Regions from separate parts of the Geodermatophilus sp. SYSU D00703 genome, predicted to be linked through region 4. Evidence: riboswitches for the same ligand, from Rfam matches in the RefSeq annotation. Region 4 holds a riboswitch; each other region holds the start of a gene.
The links. A riboswitch is a leader RNA that binds a small molecule or an ion and turns the genes downstream of it on or off. The one in region 4 is predicted to bind cyclic di-AMP.
Positions count from the first base shown of each region.

Region 1: linked by a shared signal. The riboswitch ahead of ACI782_RS15835 (LysM peptidoglycan-binding domain-containing protein) and the one ahead of ACI782_RS22455 (aggregation-promoting factor C-terminal-like domain-containing protein) in region 4 are both predicted to bind cyclic di-AMP.
Region 2: linked by a shared signal. The riboswitch ahead of ACI782_RS14365 (LysM peptidoglycan-binding domain-containing protein) and the one ahead of ACI782_RS22455 (aggregation-promoting factor C-terminal-like domain-containing protein) in region 4 are both predicted to bind cyclic di-AMP.
Region 3: linked by a shared signal. The riboswitch ahead of ACI782_RS23650 (hypothetical protein) and the one ahead of ACI782_RS22455 (aggregation-promoting factor C-terminal-like domain-containing protein) in region 4 are both predicted to bind cyclic di-AMP.

Region 1 covers NZ_JBJGYU010000016.1:25,697-31,132, forward strand. The annotation lists gene glgX (glycogen debranching protein GlgX) at 1-156, shown strand, start outside; gene treY (malto-oligosyltrehalose synthase) at 158-2,503, shown strand; cyclic di-AMP (ydaO/yuaA leader) riboswitch at 2,810-2,970, shown strand; gene ACI782_RS15835 (LysM peptidoglycan-binding domain-containing protein) at 2,974-3,549, shown strand; gene ACI782_RS15840 (hypothetical protein) at 3,569-5,436, opposite strand, start outside.
Region 2 covers NZ_JBJGYU010000013.1:66,891-72,326, reverse strand. The annotation lists gene ACI782_RS14380 (hypothetical protein) at 1-6, opposite strand, end outside; gene ACI782_RS14375 (hypothetical protein) at 516-710, opposite strand; gene ACI782_RS14370 (SDR family NAD(P)-dependent oxidoreductase) at 892-1,287, shown strand; gene ACI782_RS14365 (LysM peptidoglycan-binding domain-containing protein) at 1,425-2,261, opposite strand; cyclic di-AMP (ydaO/yuaA leader) riboswitch at 2,264-2,424, opposite strand; gene ACI782_RS14360 (alkaline phosphatase D family protein) at 2,723-4,306, shown strand; gene ACI782_RS14355 (cyclase family protein) at 4,400-5,209, opposite strand; gene ACI782_RS14350 (VOC family protein) at 5,206-5,436, opposite strand, start outside.
Region 3 covers NZ_JBJGYU010000042.1:18,244-23,679, reverse strand. The annotation lists gene ACI782_RS23665 (serine hydrolase) at 64-1,443, shown strand; gene ACI782_RS23660 (DNA-directed RNA polymerase subunit alpha C-terminal domain-containing protein) at 1,503-2,072, shown strand; gene ACI782_RS23655 (ArsC/Spx/MgsR family protein) at 2,069-2,461, opposite strand; cyclic di-AMP (ydaO/yuaA leader) riboswitch at 2,732-2,883, shown strand; gene ACI782_RS23650 (hypothetical protein) at 3,158-4,009, shown strand; gene ACI782_RS23645 (FAD-dependent oxidoreductase) at 4,167-5,162, shown strand; gene ACI782_RS23640 (phosphoglycerate dehydrogenase) at 5,319-5,436, shown strand, end outside.
Region 4 covers NZ_JBJGYU010000036.1:29,308-34,743, forward strand. The annotation lists gene ACI782_RS22440 (flavin-containing monooxygenase) at 1-842, opposite strand, end outside; gene ACI782_RS22445 (class I SAM-dependent methyltransferase) at 870-1,505, opposite strand; gene ACI782_RS22450 (hypothetical protein) at 1,502-1,711, opposite strand; gene ACI782_RS22455 (aggregation-promoting factor C-terminal-like domain-containing protein) at 1,895-2,794, opposite strand; cyclic di-AMP (ydaO/yuaA leader) riboswitch at 3,032-3,181, opposite strand; gene ACI782_RS22460 (LLM class flavin-dependent oxidoreductase) at 3,390-4,550, shown strand; gene ACI782_RS22465 (FMN reductase) at 4,547-5,170, shown strand; gene ACI782_RS22470 (AmiS/UreI family transporter) at 5,228-5,436, opposite strand, start outside.

The DNA of each region.
Region 1 (5,436 bases), on a different contig from region 4:
TTCTGCCTGCCGTCGGAGGAGTACGCCGGGTCCTGGACCGTCCGCCTCGACACCGCCGAGATGGGCGAGGTCGAACCCCTCGAGCTCAAGCCGGGCGAGACGATGACGCTGCAGGACCGCTCCATGGTGGTCCTCAGCGCGCCGCGGCGGTCCTGACGTGGGCGAGCCGACCCCCGAGAGCGAGCCGCTGAGCGAGGAGCGCCGCCGCGACGTCCCGACGGCGACCTACCGGCTGCAGGTCACCGCCCACTTCCCCCTGGACGACGCCGCGGCGGTCGCCGGCTACCTGGCCGACCTGGGCGTGAGCCACGCCTACTCGTCCCCGCTGCTGCGCTCGGCCTCGGGCAGCACCCACGGCTACGACACCGTCGACCACGCGCACGTCGACGAGTCGCGCGGCGGGCGGGAGGGCTTCGACCGGCTGGTCGAGGCGCTGCACGGGCGCGGCCTGGGCCTCGTGCTGGACCTCGTGCCCAACCACATGGGCGTCGCCGACCCGGCGGAGGCACCGTGGTGGTGGGACGTGCTGCAGCACGGCCGGGACAGCGCCCACGCCGCGGCGTTCGACATCGACTGGGACTTCGGCGGCGGCAAGCTGCGCGTCCCGGTCCTCGGGTCGGCGGACGACGTCGAGAAGCTGGAGGTGGTGGACGGCGAGCTCCGCTACTACGACAACCGCTTCCCGATCGCCCCCGGCACCGATGGGGGCACGCCACAGGAGGTGCACGCCCGCCAGCACTACGAGCTGGTCGACTGGCGGCGCGCCGACACCGACCTCAACTACCGGCGGTTCTTCGCGATCAACACCCTCGCCGGGCTGCGCGCCGAGGACCCGGCGGTCTTCGACGCCACCCACCGGCTGGTCCTGGAGATGGTCGCGGCCGGCGCGGTCGACGGGCTGCGGATCGACCACCCCGACGGGCTCGCCAGACCCAGGGAGTACTTGGAGAGATTGGCCCGGCTGTCCGGTAACCGGTGGACGGTGGTCGAGAAGATCCTCGAGCCCGGTGAGGACCTGCCGGAGAGCTGGGCGACCGCCGGGACGACCGGCTACGACGCGTTGACCGAGGTCGACGACGTGCTGGTCGACCCGGCCGGCGAGCCTGCGCTGACCGCGCTGGACACCGAGCTGTCCGGCCGGGCCGTGGAGTACGCCGCGCTGGTGCACGCCTGCAAGCGCGAGGTCACCGACGGGATGCTCGGCTCGGAGGTGGCCCGCCTGGTGCGGGTGATCGGCGAGCTGCCCGGCATCTCGCGGGAGCAGCAGACCGAGGCCCTGGCCGAGCTGCTGGCGGCGTTCCCGGTCTACCGCACCTACCTGCCCGACGGCCGCGAGCACCTCGACGCCACCGTGGCCGCGGTGCGGTCCCGCCGTCCCGACCTGGCCGACGCCCTCGACGCGCTGCACCCGGTGCTGTCCCAGGCCGGCACCGAGGCGGCGACCCGCTTCGAGCAGACCAGCGGCCCAGTCATGGCCAAGGGCGTGGAGGACACCGCCTACTACCGCTGGGCCCGGTTCGTCGCGCTCAACGAGGTGGGCGGCGACCCGGCCCGCTTCGGCAGCACCGTCGCGGAGTTCCACGAGGCGCAGGGGCGCCGGCTGGCGCGCAAGCCGCAGTCGATGACGACGCTGTCCACGCACGACACCAAGCGCAGCGAGGACGTGCGGGCGCGGCTGGCGGTGCTCGCCGAGCTGCCCACCGAGTGGGCGGGACTGGTCCGCGGCTGGCTGGCCCGGCACCGGCTCGCCGACCGGCCGCTGGCCCACCTGGTGTGGCAGAACCTGGTCGGCGCCTGGCCGCTGTCCCGGGAGCGGGCGCACGCCTACGCGGAGAAGGCGGCGCGCGAGGCCGGGACGTCGACCACGTGGACCGACCCCGACGAGGAGTTCGAGGCGCGGCTGCACGCGCTCGTGGACGCCGCGTACGACGACCGCACGACCAGCGCTGAGTTCGAGGGCTTCGTGGCCCGCATCACGCCGCCGGGCCGGTCGAACTCGCTGTCGCAGAAGCTGCTGCAGCTGACCATGCCCGGCGTCCCGGACGTCTACCAGGGCACCGAGCTGTGGGACCTCTCGCTGGTCGACCCGGACAACCGCCGCCCCGTGGACTACGGGCTGCGCCGGCGCCTGCTGGCCCGGCTCGACGAGGGCTGGGTGCCGCCGGTGGACGACGAGGGCGCGGCGAAGCTGCTCGTCGTCTCCCGGACGCTGCGCGCCCGCCGCGAGCACCCCGGGTGGTTCGGCGGCTACCAGCCGGTCGAGGCCACCGGCGCCGCGGCCGGCCACGTGGTGGCCTTCGACCGGGGCGGCGTCGTGACCGTGGCGACCCGGCTGCCGGTCGGGCTGGCCGCCTCCGGGGGCTGGGGCGACACCGCGCTGCAGCTGCCGAACGGGTCGTGGCGGGACCTGCTCACCGGCGACCGGTTCGTCTCCGACGCCGCCGGACTGCCGGTCGGCGCGGCGTTGGAGCGGCTGCCGGTGGCGCTGCTCGTCCGGGACTGAGAGAGGACCCCTCTGCCCCCCGCCACTCGCAGGCTCGCGGCGGGACCCTGCAGAGGGGCCGCTCCAGCACGTCACGAGGCTCAGGCCGAGGGCCCCTGGAGGGTGGCCTTCGACGACGTTCCCGGACTCACGACGGAGAGTTGTCGGCCGAGGGCGGTGCGCTGCCCCCGGCCCGGCCTGTCGCGCCACGCCGGCGCGCAACGCCCGTCGCCGCGCGCGGACCCGGGCGTCCGCTCCTAGCGTCCCGCCCGTGCTCCGGCTGTCCGGCCGGGCACGGCGCCGTCCCGCCCAACCCCGTCCGGCGGCGTCCGACCTCTGCACGACCGTGGACGGGGGTGGGGGACCCACTCTCGGCGCGCTGCAGTGAACAGCGCTGCGCGTCTCGGGGTGAAGCCGCGACCCGCGGCCGGGCAACCGATCCGCCCGAACCCGACAGCTCACCCCGCCGGCGGTCGATCGGAGGATCCTCCATGCCCCAGCACGACCGATCCCGCACGCCCGCACGCGCCCTGCGTCGCGGCGCCGTCGTCCTCACCGGTGCGGCGGCCCTGTCCGCCCTCGCGCTCCCCGGCACGGCCTCGGCCGCGGAGCACGACTGGGACGGCGTCGCCCAGTGCGAGTCCAGCGGGAACTGGCACATCAACACCGGCAACGGCTACTACGGCGGCCTGCAGTTCAGCGCGAGCACCTGGGCCGCCTACGGCGGGCACGAGTTCGCGTCCAACGCCCACCTGGCCAGCAAGGAGCAGCAGATCGTGGTCGCCGAGCGCACCCTCGACGGCCAGGGCATCGGCGCCTGGCCGAACTGCGGCCGGTACCTGACCGGCGGGTCGTCGGCGCAGGCGGCGGCCCCCGTCGCGACCGAACCCGAACGGGCGTCACGGGACCACCGCACGGCGGCCGGGAGCTACGTCGTCCGGGCCGGGGACACGCTCGGCACCATCGCCGCGGCCCACGGGATGAGCTGGCGCGACCTGTACGCGCGGAACCAGGACCGGGTGAGCGATCCGAACCTCGTCTACGTGGGGCAGTCGCTCGTCGTCTGAGCCGCACCGTCCGCGCAGGTCACGGGGGGCCGGGCTGGCCCCCCGTGACCTGGCCGGCGCCGGGCGACGGCATCGACCGTCGAGCTGCGGCCGCGCCCCGGGCGACGCCGACCGCCATCGGCCAGTCCGGGTCGGCCCAGTAGCGGCTGTGTGCCAACAGCGGCGGCTCCGGCGCGGACTGGTTGTCCGGGTCGGAGGCGACCGGGTCCAGCAGGCGCCACTCGCCGCCGCAGACCCGTCGCAGGGTGCGGGGATCGCGCCAGTCCTCCTCCGGACCGTCGTCCCAGAGCCGGCGTGACCGGAGCGGGCCGGTCTCGGGCGTCCGGTCCCAGCTCCGGACCGGCCCGGCGATCGGGTCGGTCTCGCGGAACAGGCTCACCCAGCGCTCCCCCCAGGTGTCGCTGAGCCAGCGGAGCACACCAGGGCCCACGTGCGCGGGGAACACGCGGCAGAACTGCATGCGCAACTGGGAGCCGAAGGTCACCAGCCCGACTCTCGGGTAGAGCTCGGGAGCGATCGAGCGCAGCGCGGCCAGGCTGACCAGGCTCCCCTGGCTGTGCGCGGCCAGGACCACCTGGTCGGCCTCCCCCTCCTCGGAGAGCAACCACTCGATGCGGTCGACCAGCGCCGGGACCGCCACCTGCGAGTACGCCGCGGGCACGAACGGGTGCGCCGCCCGCGGCCAGAACGCGATCACGTCCCAGACGACGTTGACCCTGCGTCGCCACCGGGCGCCCTCCGGCGCGGATACGAACGCCCGGGATCCCAGCACGGCGAGGGCGACGGCGAACAGGAACAGGACGGCGGAGCCGAAGCCGACGAGCCCCCGCGCCCAGGGCCCGTCAGCGGTGACCGCGCTGGCCCAGCCCCACGGGGACGGGAGGTCGCCCGGAGCGCAGGCGGCACGGTCGCACCCGCTCCGCACCTGCTCGGCGACGGCGGCGAGCGACAGGACCCAGCCGACGAGGGCGGCGACGACGAACACCGGCGCGAGCACGTTCTTCAGGCGGGCGGCGGACACGGCGCGGGCCACCCGCTCGAGCCCGGCGTCCGAGAGCCGGGGGCGGTCGGCGCCGTCGGGGGTGTACATGGCGGCCACGACGGCGCGGCGTCGCCGCGCCGCCGCCGCGCGGCGGGACCACGCGAGCACGCCGACGACCGCGATGAGGGCCACCGCCACGCCCCAGCCATAGGCGATCCGCTGCAGGTACGTCGGGACCTCCACGCCCGCGTCCAGCACCAGGTCGAGCGCGACCTGCGCCAGGTACGTCGTCCCGGCGGCCAGGCCGATGCCGAGGAAGCAGCCCGCGGTCGCGACCAGCCCACCGGCCCAGCCGCCGGCCAGTCGCCGCAGCCGAGCCGGGGTCGCCGGGTCCTCGGGCGTCAGGGCGGCCAGGACCAGCACGGTGACCGCGAGGAGGGCCAGCGCGAGCAGGGCGGCGGCGCAGAGGCCGGCGGTCGCCCCGTCCGACCAGGGCAGGGACCTGCCGGACGCGGCCGCGGTCGGGCCGAGCCGCCAGAGGGTGGTCCCGCCCGCCGCGAGGAGCAGGGACGACGTGGCCAGCACCAGGAGGCTCAGCCAGCGGGCCACGCGTCCCCACGCACTGCCGGCGACGTCCAACGCCGTGCCGCTGGTGCCCGGCGCGTCCCCGAGCATCGCCACCAGCACCACGGCGACGGCGAGCACGCCGGTCGACCACCGCGCCCACCCTCCGTCCCCCGCCGCCGCGAACGAGAAGCAGGCCAGGAGCGCGAGGGCGGCGGCCACGTGCAGCCGCCGCAGGACCGGGGCGTCGGGGTCGCCGCGGAAGAAGTCGGGCGAGGAGAAGCCCGGCCGCGGCCCACCGGTGCGCTGGTGCCGGCCTGGGTCGGCGAACGGGCTGTCCG
Region 2 (5,436 bases), on a different contig from region 4:
CGGCACGTGTCCCTCCCGCGGGCCGAGCCGGGCCAGCGGCACGGGGGCCGCGCCCACCGCCGAGCCGAGGGCGATGAGCCGGGGCCTCGGGACCCAGCACGGCTCCGAAGCACAACGTCCCGAGGGCGGCCAGGGCCACCCCGGGGGCGGCGCGCACCGCGACGGGCGGCCCCGCCAGCCCCAGCAGCAGTGAGTTGCCGCCGTCCCCGGTCAGCAGAGCGCGGGCGCCGAGGACCACCGCCGCACCCACCACGGGCAGGCCCAGCACGAGGTACCACGGCGGCGCCGACGCCCCTAGCGCGGATGGCAGGTCGTCCCACAGCCAGCTCTCGACGAGGTGGACGAGCGCGAGGAAGGCGGCGGCGAGCACCGCCGCCGGGATGCCGATGGCGGCGGCGAGCAGGACGAGCTGCACCAGCCCGCGGGCGTCGGCGCCGGAGGGCCGCCGGCGGGGTCGGTCGCCGGCACGTCGGGCGGTGCGTGGCGGGAGCCGCGCTGTCGCCGCGGGCAGGAGCTCATCCGCCCTGCTGCGCCTTCTGCTCCTCCTCGACGTGCGGCCGGCCGATCGCGGCCAGAGACCGGCCGGCCTGCTCGTACCGCTCGCCGTGCGGGTCGGCCGCTGAGGTGCGGACCGGCCGCTGCGGCCCCCCGAGAGCCAGGAGGCCCGCGATCTCCGGGTGGGCGATGAACTGCTCGGTCAACCACCGCACCGCGGCCTCCCCGTGAGCGCGTCTCCCCGGGGTCCTGATGCTGGTGTCCTCCGCCGTCTGCGAGCCTCACCCGCAGCGGATGAACCGACGCGGGAGGTGACGGTCCCAGGGCGCAGGCGCCGGTGACCCTCGCGTGCTCGGTGCGATACCGGTCCGACGGGGAGGCGTGGACGGTGGCGAGGTGGCCTCTCTGGTCGGCACGGCCGCCGCCCGCCCGATGCTGGAGCGGGGCGAGGGCGGGTCGATCGTCCTGACCAGCTCGACGGCGGGCCTGGTGGCGTTCCCGAACTCGGGCCACTACCCAGCCGCCAAGCACGGCGTCACCGGGCTGATGCGCACGCTGGCCGTCGAGCTCGCGCCGGCGCGGATCCGGGTGAACTCGGTGCACCCGACCACGGTCGACACCCCGATGGTGCAGAACCCGGCCACGTACGAGGTGTTCGGCCTGCCCGGAGCCAGCCGGGAGGAGGCCGCCGAGGGCTGCAAGGCGGTCAACGCGCTCCCGGTCCCCTGGGTCGAGGCGGTCGGCATCAGCAACGCCGTCCTGTTCCCGCCTCCGACGAGGCGCGCTACGTGACCGGCATGGCCTTCCAGGTCGACGCCGGCGGCACCGCGCCGTACCGGATCGCGCCGGAGACATGACCCGTCCCGGAGGGCACGCGGGCCCCGGCCGCGCGCGGCGGCCGGGGCCCGGGGGAGTCGTGGGCCGAGGGGTCAGCCGCGGTAGTTGGTGTGGACGTGGTCGAAGTGGTTGGCCGTCACGCCACCGCGGTCGGCCATCGGCTTCCAGGCCCCGGTCGGCGAGGTCAGGATCCGCTGCTGCCAGATGACGTACTCCACGCCGAGCTCGTCCCAGTGGTCGATGTGGTACTGGGCGATGGCGTCGCCGAGGGCGGCGTCGGTCAGGACCATGTAGTCCACCGCCAGCCCGGAGGGGTGACCGTGCGGGTCGACCGCGCTGGCGCGGGTGCCGCCGAGGGTGATGCCGGCGGCGCCGGGCACGTCGGAGACGACGGCGTTCGCGGCGGCCTGCGCGGCCGGCTTGATCGGCCCGGCGCTGTTGCTGATCTGCGCGGGCGCAGGCGCCGGGGCCGCCGGAGCGGCGGCGGCGACGGCCGCTGGCGCCGAGTTGCCCACGCTGCCTGCCTCGACGGGCGCCGCCGGGGCAGCCGGAGCGGCCGAGGCGGCCGAGGTGGCGCCGGTCACCAGCAGGACCTGACCCGGGACGATCAGGTTCGGGTCACTGCCGATCACGCCGACGTTGCGCTCGTACAGCTCCCGCCACGGCTGGTCGACCGCACCGGCGATCTCCGCGACCGTGTCGCCGAGCTGGACCGTGTAGTCGTCCACCGCGGCGGGGGCCGGCTCGGCGGCGGGGGCCGGCGCGAGGACCGGTGCCTCCGCGACGGTGGTGGAGGGGGTCCCGTCCGCGGCCTGGGCCGGGGAGCTGCTGAGGACGCCGAGTCCGACGACGGTGGCCCCGGCCGCGACGGGGGCCTTGGCGATCGCCTTCTTGGTGCGGACGTAGCGGGGCGCGCGGTGCTTTGCCATGGGTGGTCTCCGATCACCGCCGGCGAGGTGAGCTGTCGGGTTCGGGCGATCGGTGCCCGGCCGCGGATCGCGGCTCCACCCCGAGACGCGCCGTGCCGTGAGCCGGAGCGCGCCGTGGAACGTGGGTCCCCCACCCCTGCCCTGAGGTCGGTGTGGATGGCAGCCGGTGGGCAGGGTTTGGCGGACCGGCGCCGCGCTCTCGTTTGCTGAGCGCAGCCAAAACGCTACGTACTGTCATGTGCATTGTCGCCGTGACGGCCGTCACACCGTGGTGTTCGTGAGACGGACGCGCTGGTCGGGACGCGCGTCCGCGCGTCCCGTGGACTGCGACACAGTCGGGTGCGTTCGGGCCCTGCCTGCACCGGGACGATCGGGCTTTCCCCAGGGCTCGCCCGGGTGTCGACTGCAGGTCGATCCACGACGGGACGGTGGTGGCGCACGGCTGGAGGACGGAGACGGACATGCCCGATCCCCCGACCCGCCGCGGCCGGACCGGTGCCCCTCGGGACCTCACCCGGCGGCAGCTGCTGCAGGGCGCCGTCCTCGTCGGGGCCGGCGTGGGCCTCGGCGGTCTCGCCGGCCGTGGGTCACTCGCGCTCGGCGGCCCGGCGCTCCTGCGGTCGCGACCCGAGGCACGGTGGGGCGTGCAGAGCGGGGACGTGACCGCACGCTCGGCGGTCGTCTGGTCAAGGACCGACCGCCCGGCCCGGATGCACGTCGAGGTGGCCGCCACGGCGGACTTCCGCAGGCCCCACGCGCAGCGGTGGATCGACGTGGGGCCGGACACCGACCACACCGGGAAGGTGCTGGTCGACGGCCTGCCGCCGGGGACGGAGCTGTTCTACCGGGTCACCTTCACCGGGGACGACGACCCCGGGCGCGCCGGCGAACCGCTCGTCGGCCGGCTGGTCACCGCCCCGGTCGACCGGCGGGACGTGAGCTTCAGCTGGTCCGGCGACGTCGCCGGGCAGGGCTGGGGGATCAACCCCGGCACCGGCGGCATGACCGGCTTCGAGGCGGTCCGCCGGCTCGCGCCGGACTTCTTCGTCCACTCCGGCGACAACGTCTACGCCGACGGGCCGCTGACGGAGACCGTCGTCCTCCCCGACGGCACGGTGTGGCGCAACGTGGTCACCCCGGCGAAGAGCAAGGTCGCCGAGACCCTGGACGAGTACCGGGGCCAGTTCCTGTACAACCTGCTCGACGACAACGTGCGCCGCTTCACCGCCGAGGTCCCGCAGTTCCTCCAGTGGAGCGACCACGAGGTGACCGACAACTGGTACCCCCGCGAGGTCCTGGACGACCACCGGTACACCGTGACCGACGTCGACACGCTCGCCGCCCGGGGCCGGCGGGCCTTCCTCGAGTACACACCGGTCGCCGGCAGCCGCATCGACCGCGTCCTGTCCTACGGCCCGCTGCTGGACGTCGTCGCCCTCGACCTGCGCAGTCACCGCGGTCCGAACACGGGGGACACCACCACCGGCGGGCCGGGCGCCCGCATCCTCGGGGAGCAGCAGCTCGCCAGGGCCACCCGGCGGCTGACCACGTCCCGGGCGCTGTGGAAGGTGGTCGCCTCCGACATGCCGATCGGGCTCGTGGTGCCCGACGGTCCGATCGACGTGGACGGCGTCGCCGACCGCGACCCGGGGCGACCGGCCGGCCGGGAGCTGGAGATCGCCCGCCTCCTGTCGGACCTCAGGCGGAGCGGGGTGCGCAACGTCGTCTGGCTCACCGGCGACGTCCACTACACCGCGGCCCACCACTACGACCCGCAGCGCGCGGCCTTCCCCGACTTCGACCCGTTCTGGGAGTTCGTCTCCGGCCCGCTGCACGCCGCGCCCTTCGGGCGCAGTGCGCTCGACGGCACGTTCGGCCCCCGGGTGGTCTTCTCCCGGGTCGCCGACACCCCGAACCGGGCGCCGGGCGACACGTCCCAGTTCCTCGGCTCCGTCCGCATCGACGGGGCGAGCGGGGTCATGACCGTGCAGCTGCGGACCGTCGGCGGGGAGGTCCTGCACCAGACCGAGCTGACCCCCGCCTGACCGGCCGGGCGGTGCGCCGCCCGGGAGGAGCGGGGCCCACACGGCAGCGACCCCCTGCCCGGTTCCCGGGTGCGCACGGGCGTGGGCGGCCGGTCAGTCCTCGAAGATCGCGACGGCGCAGGTCCACCCGGCCGACGCGGAGGAGACCTTCACCGGGAAGCAGGAGACCTCGAACCCGGTGGGCGGCAGGGCCTCGAGGTTGTGCAGCTTCTCGATGTGGCAGTAGCCGATCTCCCGGCCGGCGCGGTGCCCCTCCCAGATCACCGAGGGGTCGTGGTCGACGGCGAAGCGGCGAGCCGTGTGCACGAACGGCGCGTCCCAGCTCCAGGCGTCGGTGCCGGTCAGCCGGACGCCCCGCTCCAGCAGGTACAGGGTGGCCTCCCGCCCCATCCCGCAGCCGGAGGCGACGTAGTCCTCCTGGCCGTAGCGAGCACCGGCCGCGGTGTTGACGAGGACGATCTCCAACGGAGCGAGCGCGTGGTCGATGCGCGCCAGCTCCGCCTCGACGTCCGCGGCGCTGAGCACGTACCCGTCCGGGAAGCGCCGGAAGTCCAGCTTCACGCCCGGCTGCAGGAACCACTCCAGGGGGACCTCGTCGATCGTGATGGCACGGGCGCCGCCGTCCATGACCTTCGAGTAGTGGTACGGGGCGTCGACGTGCGTGCCGCTGTGCGTGGCGATCCGGACGCGCTCGAGCGCCCATCCCTCCCGGTCGGGCAGGTCGTCGACGGTCGCCCCGGGAAGTAGGAGACGACCTCCTCGGCGGTCTGCTCGTGCGTGTAGTAGTCGATCTCCGGCAGCAGGCCGGGCGGGTCCGAGGCGATGCCGGCCATCAGTGGGACGGAGATGTCGACGAGTCGCCTCATGGCGCGCTCCCTGCTGGGAGGGGCCGCCCGGGGTCACAGGACGTGGTGTCCGTACATCTCCCCGAGCGGGTCGGCGATCAGCTCGATGCGGGCGCCGTCGGGGTCGCGGAAGTACACCGACACCCCGCTGTGCACCTCGTGCGGCACCCCGGCGTCGGAGAGCCGCTGCACCAGCTCCTGCCACCGCTCGGGGTCGACGCTGATGGCCATGTGGTGCAGCCCGCCGAGCACCTCGGCGTAGGGGCCGACGTCCAGGCCGGGGAA
Region 3 (5,436 bases), on a different contig from region 4:
CTCCGCGGTGGCCGCGCTCGACGGGCTGGTCACCGACGCGATGGACCGGACCCGCTCCCCGGCGTGGCAGTCGCCGTCGTCCACCGTGACCGGGTCGTCTCCGCGAAGGGCTTCGGCGTCCGGGAGGTGGGCAGGCCCGAGACGGTCGACCCCGACACGGTCTTCCAGGTGGCCTCGGTGTCCAAGCCGCTCGCCTCCACCGTCATCGCCCGTGTCGTGGGGGACGGCGTCATCGGGTGGGACGACCCCGTCGCGGCGTCCGACCCGGACTTCGCCCTCTCCGCCCCCTACGTCACCGAGCACGCCACCTTCGCCGACCTGCTGTCGCACCGCAGCGGCCTGCACACCGGGGCGGGTGACCTGCTCGAGGACCTCGGCTGGGACCGCGACCACATCCTCGGCCGCCTCGACCAGCAGCCCCTGGAGCCGTTCCGGTCGACCTACGCCTACAGCAACTTCGGCTTCACCGCGGCCGGCCAGGCCGCGGCGGAGGCCGCGGGCCTGCCGTGGGAGGACCTGGCCCGGCAGGAGCTGTTCGAGCCGCTGGGCATGACGTCGACCAGCTACCGCCACCAGGACTACGCGAACGCGGCGAACAGGGCGGCGATCCACGTGCCGACCGGCGACGGCACGTGGGAGGCCCGCTACACCCGGGACGCCGACGCCGAGGCACCCGCCGGCGGGGCCAGCTCCTCGGTGCGGGACCTCGCCGAGTGGGTGCGCCTCCAGCTGGGCAACGGCGTGTACGAGGGCCGGCAGGTCGTCGACCCGGACGCGCTGGACGTCACCCGCGTCCCGCACTCGGTGTCCAGCCGGCCGTCCGGCCCGGAGGCCCGCACGGGCTTCTACGGTCTGGGCTGGAACGTCTCCTACGACGACCAGGGTCGGCTGCAGATCGGGCACTCCGGGGCCTTCTTCCTGGGCGCCGCCACGACGGTCCTGATGCTGCCCGTGGAGCAGCTCGGCATCGTGGTGCTGACCAACGGGCGTCCCCAGGGCATCCCCGAGGCGATCGCCGCCGGGTTCTTCGACGTCGCGAACCACGGGCAGCCCACGGTCGACTGGCTCACCTTCACCGCGGCCGTCTTCGAGCAGGTCGAGGCGGCCGACGCGCCGGAGACCGACTGGACGGCCCCGCCGCCCGCCGACGCGGCGCCGGCCCGGCCACCGACCACGTACGCCGGGACCTACGCCAACCCCTACTACGGCCCGCTGACCGTGACCGCCGCCGGGGACGCCCTCAGCATGTCGATGGGGCCGCCGGACCTGCCCACGACCTTCGCCCTGACCCACCACACCGGGGACACGTTCACCTTCGAGACCGTCGGCGAGAACGCCAACGGGCTCGCCGGAGCGATCTTCACGGTGGAGGGCGACCGGGCCGCGACCGTCCGGCTCGACTTCTACGACCGCACCGGGCTGGGCACCTTCACCCGCGAGTAGCGTCGCGACCACCCGGCCCGCGGAGCGCACCGGCCGGGCGCGGCGATAGGTTGGGCGGCATGCCGATCGAGTCGCCGGGGGGTGTGCCGGCGGGGACGATCCGCGACCTGGGGTTGCCCGGGCGGGCCGTGGCCGCGCTGCTGCGCGCGGGCGTGACCACGACCGAGGAGCTGGCGGGGCTCAGCCGGCGCGAGCTCGCCGCGATCGACGGGCTCGGCCCGGGCCTGATCTCCGCGATCCGGAACGCCGTCCCCGAGCCGGTCGGCCAGGCCCCCCGCGCGGCCCCGTCGGAGGCCGAGGTGCACGCCGAGGCGGTCGCCGCGGGCATCGAGCCGCCCGACGGCGAGGCGCCGATCCCGCCGCCCATCCCGTCGTTCGAGTCGCTGCGGGCGCCGCGGCGGCGGACGACCGTCGACCTGATCGTCCCGGCGACGCCACCCCCCGACGAGTCCGCTCCGGCCGCGGGACCGCGGCCCGCTCCGGCGAGCGGCCCCCGCCCGGCCACGTACGCCGACCTGCGGCGCCTGTGCGTGCGCGGGACCCGGGCCGCGGCCGGCGTGCCGGTGCGCCTGGCGTGGTGGTCGCTGCGCGCGCCGGTCGCCGGGCTGCGGCGGCTGCTCTCCCGCTAGCCCCCCGTCCGCTGGTCGGCGTCCTCGCCGGGACGCCGACCGGCCGCGACGACCTCGGTCAGGGTCTGGCCGTCGCGGGCGATCCACGCCCGGCCGTCGTCGGTGAGCACGAGCGGGCGCTGGATCAGCCGGGGGTGCTCGGCCAGCAGGCGGATCCACGTGTCGGCGTCCCGGGGCAGGTCGCGCAGCCCCAGCTCGCGGGCGAGCGGCTCGGACATCCGCGTGACGTCCCAGGGCTCGAGGTGGAGGGCGGCCAGCGCGGCGCGCAGCTCCGCCTCGCTCGGCGGGTCCTCGAGGTAGCGGCGCAGCGTGTACTCGACGCCGGCCTCCTCCAGCTGGGCGCGCGCGGTGCGGCACTTGGAGCAGGACGGGTTGAACCAGACCTCCACGGCTCCACCCTAGGGCCGGGCTCCGCGCCGCGAGGACGTCGAGCAGCCGCCGCGTGAGCAGCGCGGCCGCCGCCGGGTCGCAGGACGCCAGCGTGCGGCCGGCGGGGCGGCGCCGCGCGGATCCATGGCCCCTACACGTCCGGGCCGTCGAGCGGGGGAGGCGCGACCCGCATCACCCGACGAATCGTCGGCGCGCGATTGTCACAAACGCATAACGGCGGTTACGGTGGGTACGTCCGCGCGGTCGTCACGTCCCCTTCCGGGGAAGCCGAGCGGTCGCCGCCGAGTCGCCCTCCGGGGCGGGCCGGGGACCCATCGCAGTACTGGGGTGAATCCCGCTCCCGGGCACGAGTCCGGGGCGGGTAGGGCCGCTTCCCGCCCGAACCCGTCAGCTAACTCGGTAGGCGGCCATCGGAAGAACGGAGAGCCGCCGGATGGCGTGCCGCTGCCCTGCCGGACACCCGCCTTCGCACCGGTACCGGGCGCGCCCGCGCACCTGATCGCCCGCGACCGTCCCCGACCGCGCCGCCAGCGGCACCACGCGAGCACCTCGCTCGACCGGCACCCCCGCCGTCCCCCCGTGGTCCGCGCACCGGCCGGTCCCCCCGGACCGTCGCCCGCCCGACCGCCCTCCCCGCCGCACCCGCGTCCCGCCGCGGGCTCCGCTGCGCCCGCACACCCGGAGCACCCCACCCCATGGACCCCCGAACCACCACGTCCCGCCGCGCCGACCGTCGTGGCACCCTCCGCTCGCGCCGCCGTCCGGCCCTCCTCCTGGGCACGGCCGTCGCCGGCGCCGTCATGGCGAACGTCCTCGTCGGGACGGGTCCGCCGGCGCAGGCCGAAGCCGGCGCGTCGGAGTCGGTCAGCGTCGCCGAGCAGCTCGGGCTGACCGCGCAGTCCGCCCCCGTCGAGGTCGACGCGGCGCCGGCCCCGGACCTGCAGCCGCTCGAGGACCTCACCGCCAGCCGCGCCTCCCGCGAGGCCGAGCAGACCGCCGCGCAGCAGGCGCAGGCCGCCGCCGACCAGGCCGTGCTCGACCGGCAGAAGGCCGAGGCCGAGGCCGCCGCGCGGGCCGCCGCCGAGGCCGAGGCGGCCGCCCGGCAGGAGGCCGAGGCCGCCGCGCGAGCCGCCGCACCGGAGCAGGCGGCGCCCGCGCGAGCCGCTGCGGCCGCGCCGGGCGCGGTCGCCCGCATCACCAACACCGCCGGGAGCATCAAGGCGGCCGCGCAGGCCGCCGCGAACGCCGTCGTCTCCACCGTGCCCGGCGCCGCCGGCATCACGCTGGGCGGCACCCGCGCCAGCGCGGCTGACCCCGGCGGCCACCCCTCCGGGCTGGCCGTGGACTACATGGTCCTCACCGACGCCGACCTCGGCGACGCCATCGTCCAGTACCACAGGGACCACTGGGACGAGCTCGGCGTCGACTACCTCATCTGGCAGCAGCGGATCCTGCAGTCACCGAACGGTTCCTTCGAGCGGATGGCCGACCGCGGCGGCGTGACCGCCAACCACTTCGACCACGTCCACGTGAACTACCGGGGCTGATCCCCGGCCGACGGCCGCGGGGAGGACCGTGGAGGGAGTCCCCGGGTCCGTCGGGAGGTGGGATGCCGGCGCTCGAACCGGGAACCGTGGCCGAGCAGCTCGCCGCCGTCCGGGAGGACCCGCTGCGGGTCCTGGTCGTCGGCGCGGGCGTGGCGGGGTGACGCTCGCGCTGTGCCTCCGCGGAGCCGGGCTGCACCCGTTCCTGCCGGAACGACGGCCCTCCGGCGCCGACCGGGGCCACGTGCTCGGACTGGTCCCGCTGGTCGACCCGGCGCTGCGGCACCTGCAGGTGGGGGGCACCTACCGCGAACGCAGCGTGCCCGTCCGCCGGTACACGCTGCGGGACCGGGCGGGCCGGCCGCTGCGGGAGTACTCCTTCGAGAGCCTGCTGGCCTCCGGGGACCACCGCGGCATCGAGCGGGGCGAGCTCCTGGCGGTCCCGGCCGCCGCGGGGGGACGGGTCAGCAACGGCGCGACCGTGACCCGGATCGAGCAGGACGGCGGCCGGGTCCGGGCGTACGACACCGGCTGGGGCGGCTGGGTCGGCTGGACCGACCCGGACGACGCGCCGGACCGGTACGAGGAGTGCTGGGGGCGGGGGTTCTTCCTCGGCACGTACCCGGTCCGGGGCCGGGTCGGGGTCTTCCTGGGTGGCCCGCGCCGGGACACCGCCCGCGGAGCCGCGGAGTTCGTTGGCCGGGTGCGCGGGCGGCTGCGGGCCGACGACGCCCGGCTCGAGCGCGCGCTCCGCACGGTCGCCGCCGGCCACGGCACCCACTACTGGCCGATGACCGACGTCCGGGCCCGCACGTGGACCTCGCGCCGGGTGGTCCTGCTGGGTGACGCCGCGGCCGGGTTCCTCCCGACCGCGGGCATCGGGGCCGCCATGGCGATCGAGTCCGCGGACGTGCTGGGCCGGTCGCTGGCGCGGGCCACGCCGGGGTCCGTGCCCGCCGTGCCGCGGGACCACGAGGCCCGGCAGCGCCCCCGCGTGGAGTCCGCGCAGCGCACCTCACGCGTCCTGGGCCGGCTGGTGTTCCGCACGTCCCGGCCGGCCGCCGTCGTCCGCGACCTGGCCTCGCGGTTCGTGCCGCTCGACCGGGCGCTGGCCCCGATCGTCCGGCTCGTGGCCGACCGGCCGCGCGGCGGCTGAGGCCTCGTCGGGACAGGACGCCGGGCCGCCGGCCTGCGGTGGCGGCGTCCCTGCGCGGGGTGTGCCATGGGCCTGCAGGCGTCCGCCGCCAGGAGGCACCGTGAGCACCTCCGCCTGACCCGATCCGGCCCCTGACCCGACGAGAGGCCCCAGCCCGTGAAGCTCCTGCTCCCCGACTCCGTCCCGCTGGTGCCGGACCTGCCCGACGGCGTCCGCGCGGTCACCTACGACGCCTCGGCACCCGTCCCCGACGAGCACCTCGACGCCGAGGCGA
Region 4 (5,436 bases):
GGCGGCAGCTGCCTGCCGGCCAGCCGCTGGATGAACCGCCGCATCGCGGCCGGGCGCCGGCGGCTGAACTGGTAGGACGCCATCGAGACCAGCACGTTCTTCCACCGCACCACCGGGTAGACCGCGCGCGCCGGCAGCCGGCGGCGCAGCGCGTCGGCCAGCGGGTCGCGGCCGGGCAGCGAGAGCACGTAACTGGGGGTGCGCTGCAGCATCGTCACGTGCGCGGCGGTCGCGGCCAGGCTCGGCACGAGGGTGACCGCGGTCGCCCCGCTGCCGATGACGACGACCCGCTCGCCGGCCCAGTCCAGGTCCTCCGGCCAGTGCTGGGGGTGGACGATCGGCCCGCGGAACCGTTCCTCGCCGGGGAACCGCGGGCGGTGTCCCCGGTCGTAGCGGTAGTAGCCGGAGCAGACCGACAACCACCCGCAGGTCAGCCGCACCGTCTCGCCGGTGTCGCTGCGCTCGGCGGTGACCGTCCAGCGCGCCTCGGCGGTCGACCACTCGGCGGAGACGACCCGGTGCCCGAACCGGATGTGCCGGTCGACCCCGTGCTCCCGGGCGGTCTGCTGCACGTAGCTGCGGATCGACGCGCCGTCGGCGATGGCCCGCGCCTGCGTCCACGGCCGGAACGAGTAGCCGAGGGTGAACATGTCCGAGTCCGACCGGACCCCCGGGTAGCGGAACAGGTCCCACGTCCCGCCGATGGCGTCCCGCGCCTCCAGGACGGCGTAGCTGCGGTCGGGGCACTCGCGCTGCAAGTGGCACGCGGCGCCGATGCCGGACAGCCCGGCCCCCACGATGAGGACGTCGACGTGCTCGGCGGCGGAGAGTTCGGCAACCACGCGGCGCACCCTATCGACGGCGCCGGGTCACGGCAGGCGCCAGACCGTCGTCCGGCGCAGGCCGGGACCCTCGGTCTCCGGGATCTCGTACACCGCCTCGGCGACCAGCCGGTCGTGCGGCAGGTAGGGCCGGCCCGGGTCGCCCACGTACACCTCGACCCCGCGGGCCCGGGTGCGGTCCAGGAAGGGCAGCACCCGCTCGGTCATCTCCCGGTCGTAGCAGACGTCCCCGGCGAGGACCACGTCGACGCCGGGGAGGTCGCGGCCGAGCACGTCGCCGGTCACGCTGACCCCGGGGACGCCGTTGAGCCCGGCGTTGACGCCGATCGCCGTCCGGCTGAACGGGTCGACGTCGCTGGCCAGCACCGAGCGGGCGCCGGCCAGCCGGGCGGCGATGGCGACCAGCCCGCTGCCCGAGCCCAGGTCGAGCACCGCGCGGCCGGCGACCACCGCGGGCCGGTCGAGCACGAAGCGGGCCAGCGCCTGCCCGCCCGGCCACGCCGCGGCCCAGAACGGGGGCGTCTCGCCGGCGCCGCCGTCGGTCTCCATCGCCTCCCAGAGGGCCACGACGTCGTCGGCCACGTGCAGCCGGACCTCCGGGACGGACGACGGCCGCCGGACCTGGGTGTGGGCGCGGACGAACCGGGACGGGACGAGTCTCACCCCGGGAACTCCAGCACCTGCGCTCCCTGCGGCGGGCGCGGCTCCCGGCGGGGCAGGGAGTCGCGGCACCAGCGCTCGCAGTCGGCCAGCAGGTTGCCGGTCGAGATCGGCCGGTCGAGGGCGGCAGCCCGGTCGCGGGGCGCCCGCTCGGGCAGCCGGGTGGCGGCTCCGGACTCGGGAGCCTGCTGGACGGCGCGCCGGACCACGCTGCATCTCCCTGGTGTCGACGGTCGGCGATCACCACCGACCTGCGTCTCGGTTCCCACCGTCCCGTCGCCGACGGGACAGACCCCATCAGTGTCCACCAACGCCGAGAGCCGCACCCCTCCTCTCGGGAGGCGTGCGGCTCTCGGCGCGCGTCGCACGTTCTGCGCGCGCGAGGTGTCGGCTCAGTACCAGCCGGTCGACTGGGAGTGCGACCACGCGCCGCACGGCGTGCCGTAGCGCTTCTCGATGTAGATCAGGCCGGCGTCGATCTGGCGGTAGCCGTCCGAGGTCTTGGCGATGCCCGTGCCGGCCCAGGTCGAGTCGAGGAACTGCGGGATGCCGTAGGCGGTGCTGGAGGGGTTCTGCGCGTCGGGGTTCCAGCCGCTCTCCTTGCCCCACAGCTTCTCCAGGCAGGAGAACTGCTCGGCGCTGCCGACCTTGCTCATCGCGTAGTCCTTGAACGACCCGCTCCGCGCCGGCGCGGCGGCCGCGGCGGGCGCGGCAGCCGCGGCCTGCTGCTCGGCGGCGGCGCGCTCGGCGGCCTCGCGGGCGGCCTGCTCGGCGGCGGCGCGCTCGGCGGCCTCGCGGGCGGCCTGCTCGGCCGCGGCACGCTCGGCGGCCTGGCGGTCGAGCTCGGCCTGATCGGCCGCGGCCTGGGCCTGGGCGGCGCTGGCCTGCGCGGCCTCGCGCTCACTGCGCGAGGCGGTGAGGCCCTCGAGCGCCGCGAGGTCGGGGGACGCCGGGGCGGCCGACGAGCCGGCGAGGCCCAGCTGCTCGGCGACGCTGGTGGGCGCGCCCACCGTCGCGGTGTCGGCCTCGGCGGCCGGCTGACCGGTGGTCAGCACGTTGACCACGATGGCGCCGGCGGCGGCGGTCGCCAGCAGGAAGGCCGGACGGCGCCCCTTGGCCGGCAGCCGCAGGCGGCGGCGGGCGGGGGCGTCGGCGGCGGGGGCGTCGGCGGCGGCGAGCTCGGTGGTCGAGAGCTCGGCGGTGGCCGGCTCGGCGGCGGTGAGCTCGAGGGTGGCGGGCTCGGTGTGGGCGGCGTCGGCCGGGCGCGGGGTGTGCGGCGTGCGGGAGGTCATCGGGGTGTGGTGCTCCAGGGCGTGGGGGCGCGCGCGGGCAGTCCTCGGCGGGGCGAGGACAGCCCGGTGCTGTGGTCGGTGTGCGGATGGGTACCGGGCGCGGTCAGCGAGGGACGCGCGGACGCCGGCGGTCGCGGGCTGGCGGGGTCAGCGGGCCAGGGAGGAGGCGCGGGGCGCGCGTGGCCGGGTGACCCTGCGGGCCGCGAGGGCCCGTGGGTGAGGCAAGCGGGTGCTCTCCGTTCCTTCCGTGGCCGCCTACCGAGTTAGCTGACGGGTTCGGGCGGGAAGGTGCCCTACCTGTCCTCCGAGCGAGGCTCGGCGGACAGGACTCACCCCAGTACTGCGGTGGGTCCCCGGCTCGCGCCCGCGGCTGTGCGGGCACGACTCGGCGGCGTCCGGCCAGGCTCCCCGGATGGGGCGCTCCACCGACCGGACGACAGCCACCGTATGGGCCGTTACCGTCCCGTGACAATCCCGCGAGTCACATCCGCCACGTGAGTTACCTCGCGCACTGGTGCGGGCGTCGGCGGAATACCCAGGCTGTGAGACCGTTGCACGCAGCAGTAGTTGCGCTCTCAACCACCTGGAGCACGAGATGCAGTTCGGGATCTTCACGGTCAGCGACATCACGACCGACCCCACGACCGGGCGCACGCCCACCGAGGGAGAGCGGATCAAGGCGGTCCTCGCCATCGCGCAGAAGGCCGAGGAGGTCGGGCTCGACGTCTTCGCGCTCGGCGAGCACCACAACCCGCCGTTCTTCTCGTCCTCCCCCACCACCACGCTGGCCGCCATCGCGGCGCGGACGAGCACGCTGCAGCTGTCGACGGCGACCACGCTGATCACCACCAACGACCCGGTGAAGATCGCCGAGGACTACGCGATGCTGCAGCACCTGGCCGACGGCAGGGTCGACCTGATGCTGGGCCGCGGCAACACCGGCCCGGTCTACCCGTGGTTCGGCCAGGACATCCGCAACGGCATCCCGCTGGCGGTCGAGAACTACGCGCTGCTGCGCCGCCTCTGGGACGAGGACGTCGTCAACTGGTCCGGCCAGTTCCGCACCCCGCTGCAGGGCTTCACCTCCACCCCGCGGCCGCTGGACGGCGTCCCGCCGTTCGTCTGGCACGGCTCGATCCGCTCCCCGCAGATCGCCGAGCAGGCCGCCTACTACGGCGACGGCTTCTTCTCCAACCACATCTTCTGGCCCAAGGAGCACACCCAGCGGATGGTCGAGTTCTACCGCCGCCGCTTCGAGCACCACGGCCACGGCGCGGCCGACCAGGCGATCGTCGGCCTCGGCGGCCAGGTCTTCATGCGCGAGAACAGCCAGGACGCCGTGAACGAGTTCCGGCCCTACTTCGACAACGCGCCGGTCTACGGCCACGGCCCGTCGCTGGAGGACTTCTCCCGCGAGACGCCGTTGACCGTCGGCAGCCCGCAGCAGGTCATCGAGCGCACCCTCGGCTTCCGCGACTACGTCGGCGACTACCAGCGGCAGCTGTTCCTCGTCGACCACGCCGGCCTGCCGCTGAAGACCGTGCTCGAGCAGCTGGACATCCTCGGCGAGGAGGTCGTGCCGGTGCTCCGCCGCGAGTTCGCCGCACTCAAGCCGGCGCACGTGCCCGACGCCCCCACCCATGCCTCCCTCGTCGCCGCCCGGGGCGGTGCGGTGGACAGCACCGTGCACGTCGCCGGTGACGACGTCACCGGCCGCACCGCCGAGGAGGTCTCCGCCGAGGTGACCGTCCGATGACCACCCGCACCCTGGCCGTCGTCAGCGCGGGGCTGTCGACGCCGTCGTCCACCCGGCTGCTCGCCGACCGGCTCACCGCGGCCACCGTCGCCGCCCTGCGCGAGCGGGGCGACGAGGCGACCGTGGAGGTCGTCGAGCTGCGGGAGCACGCCCGCGACCTGGCTGACCACCTGGTCACCGGCTTCCCGAACGGCGCGCTGCGCGCGTCGATCGAGACCGTGACCGGCGCGGACGGGGTGATCGCGGTGACCCCCGTGTTCTCCGCCTCCTACAGCGGCCTGTTCAAGACGTTCTTCGACGTGCTGGACAAGGACTCGCTCACCGGGACGCCGGTGCTGCTCGGCGCCACCGCGGGCACCGCGCGGCACTCGCTGGTGATCGAGCACGCCATGCGCCCGCTGTTCGCGTACCTGCGGGCGATCGCCGTCCCCACCGGGGTGTTCGCCGCCTCCGAGGACTGGGCCGGCGCCGGCGGCGTCGACCAGGCGCTGGCCGCGCGGATCGACCGCGCTGCCGGTGAGCTCGCCGACCTGGTCGCCGGCCGGCCGACCGCGGCCCGCCGTCCGGCCGACCCGTTCGAGGACGTGCCGTCCTTCGAGGAGCTGCTCCGCGGCAACTGACCCGTCGCGCGTCGGGCCCCCTCCGCAGCAGCGGAGGGGGCCCGACGGGTTCCCCGGTCAGGCGGTCGGACCGCCCGTCCGTCCGGACGGACCCGGCGTCGTGGTGCCGGCCCCGCCGCGCTCGGTGGAGTGACGGGCCACCGGCACGCCCTCCGGCGCCTCGGAGGCGCCCTGCGGGACCGGTGCCGACGGCGGCACGGCCGGCTCGGGGCGGGCCCGCAGCGGCGGGTAGGACACGACCAGGCTGAGGATCAACACGATCGCCA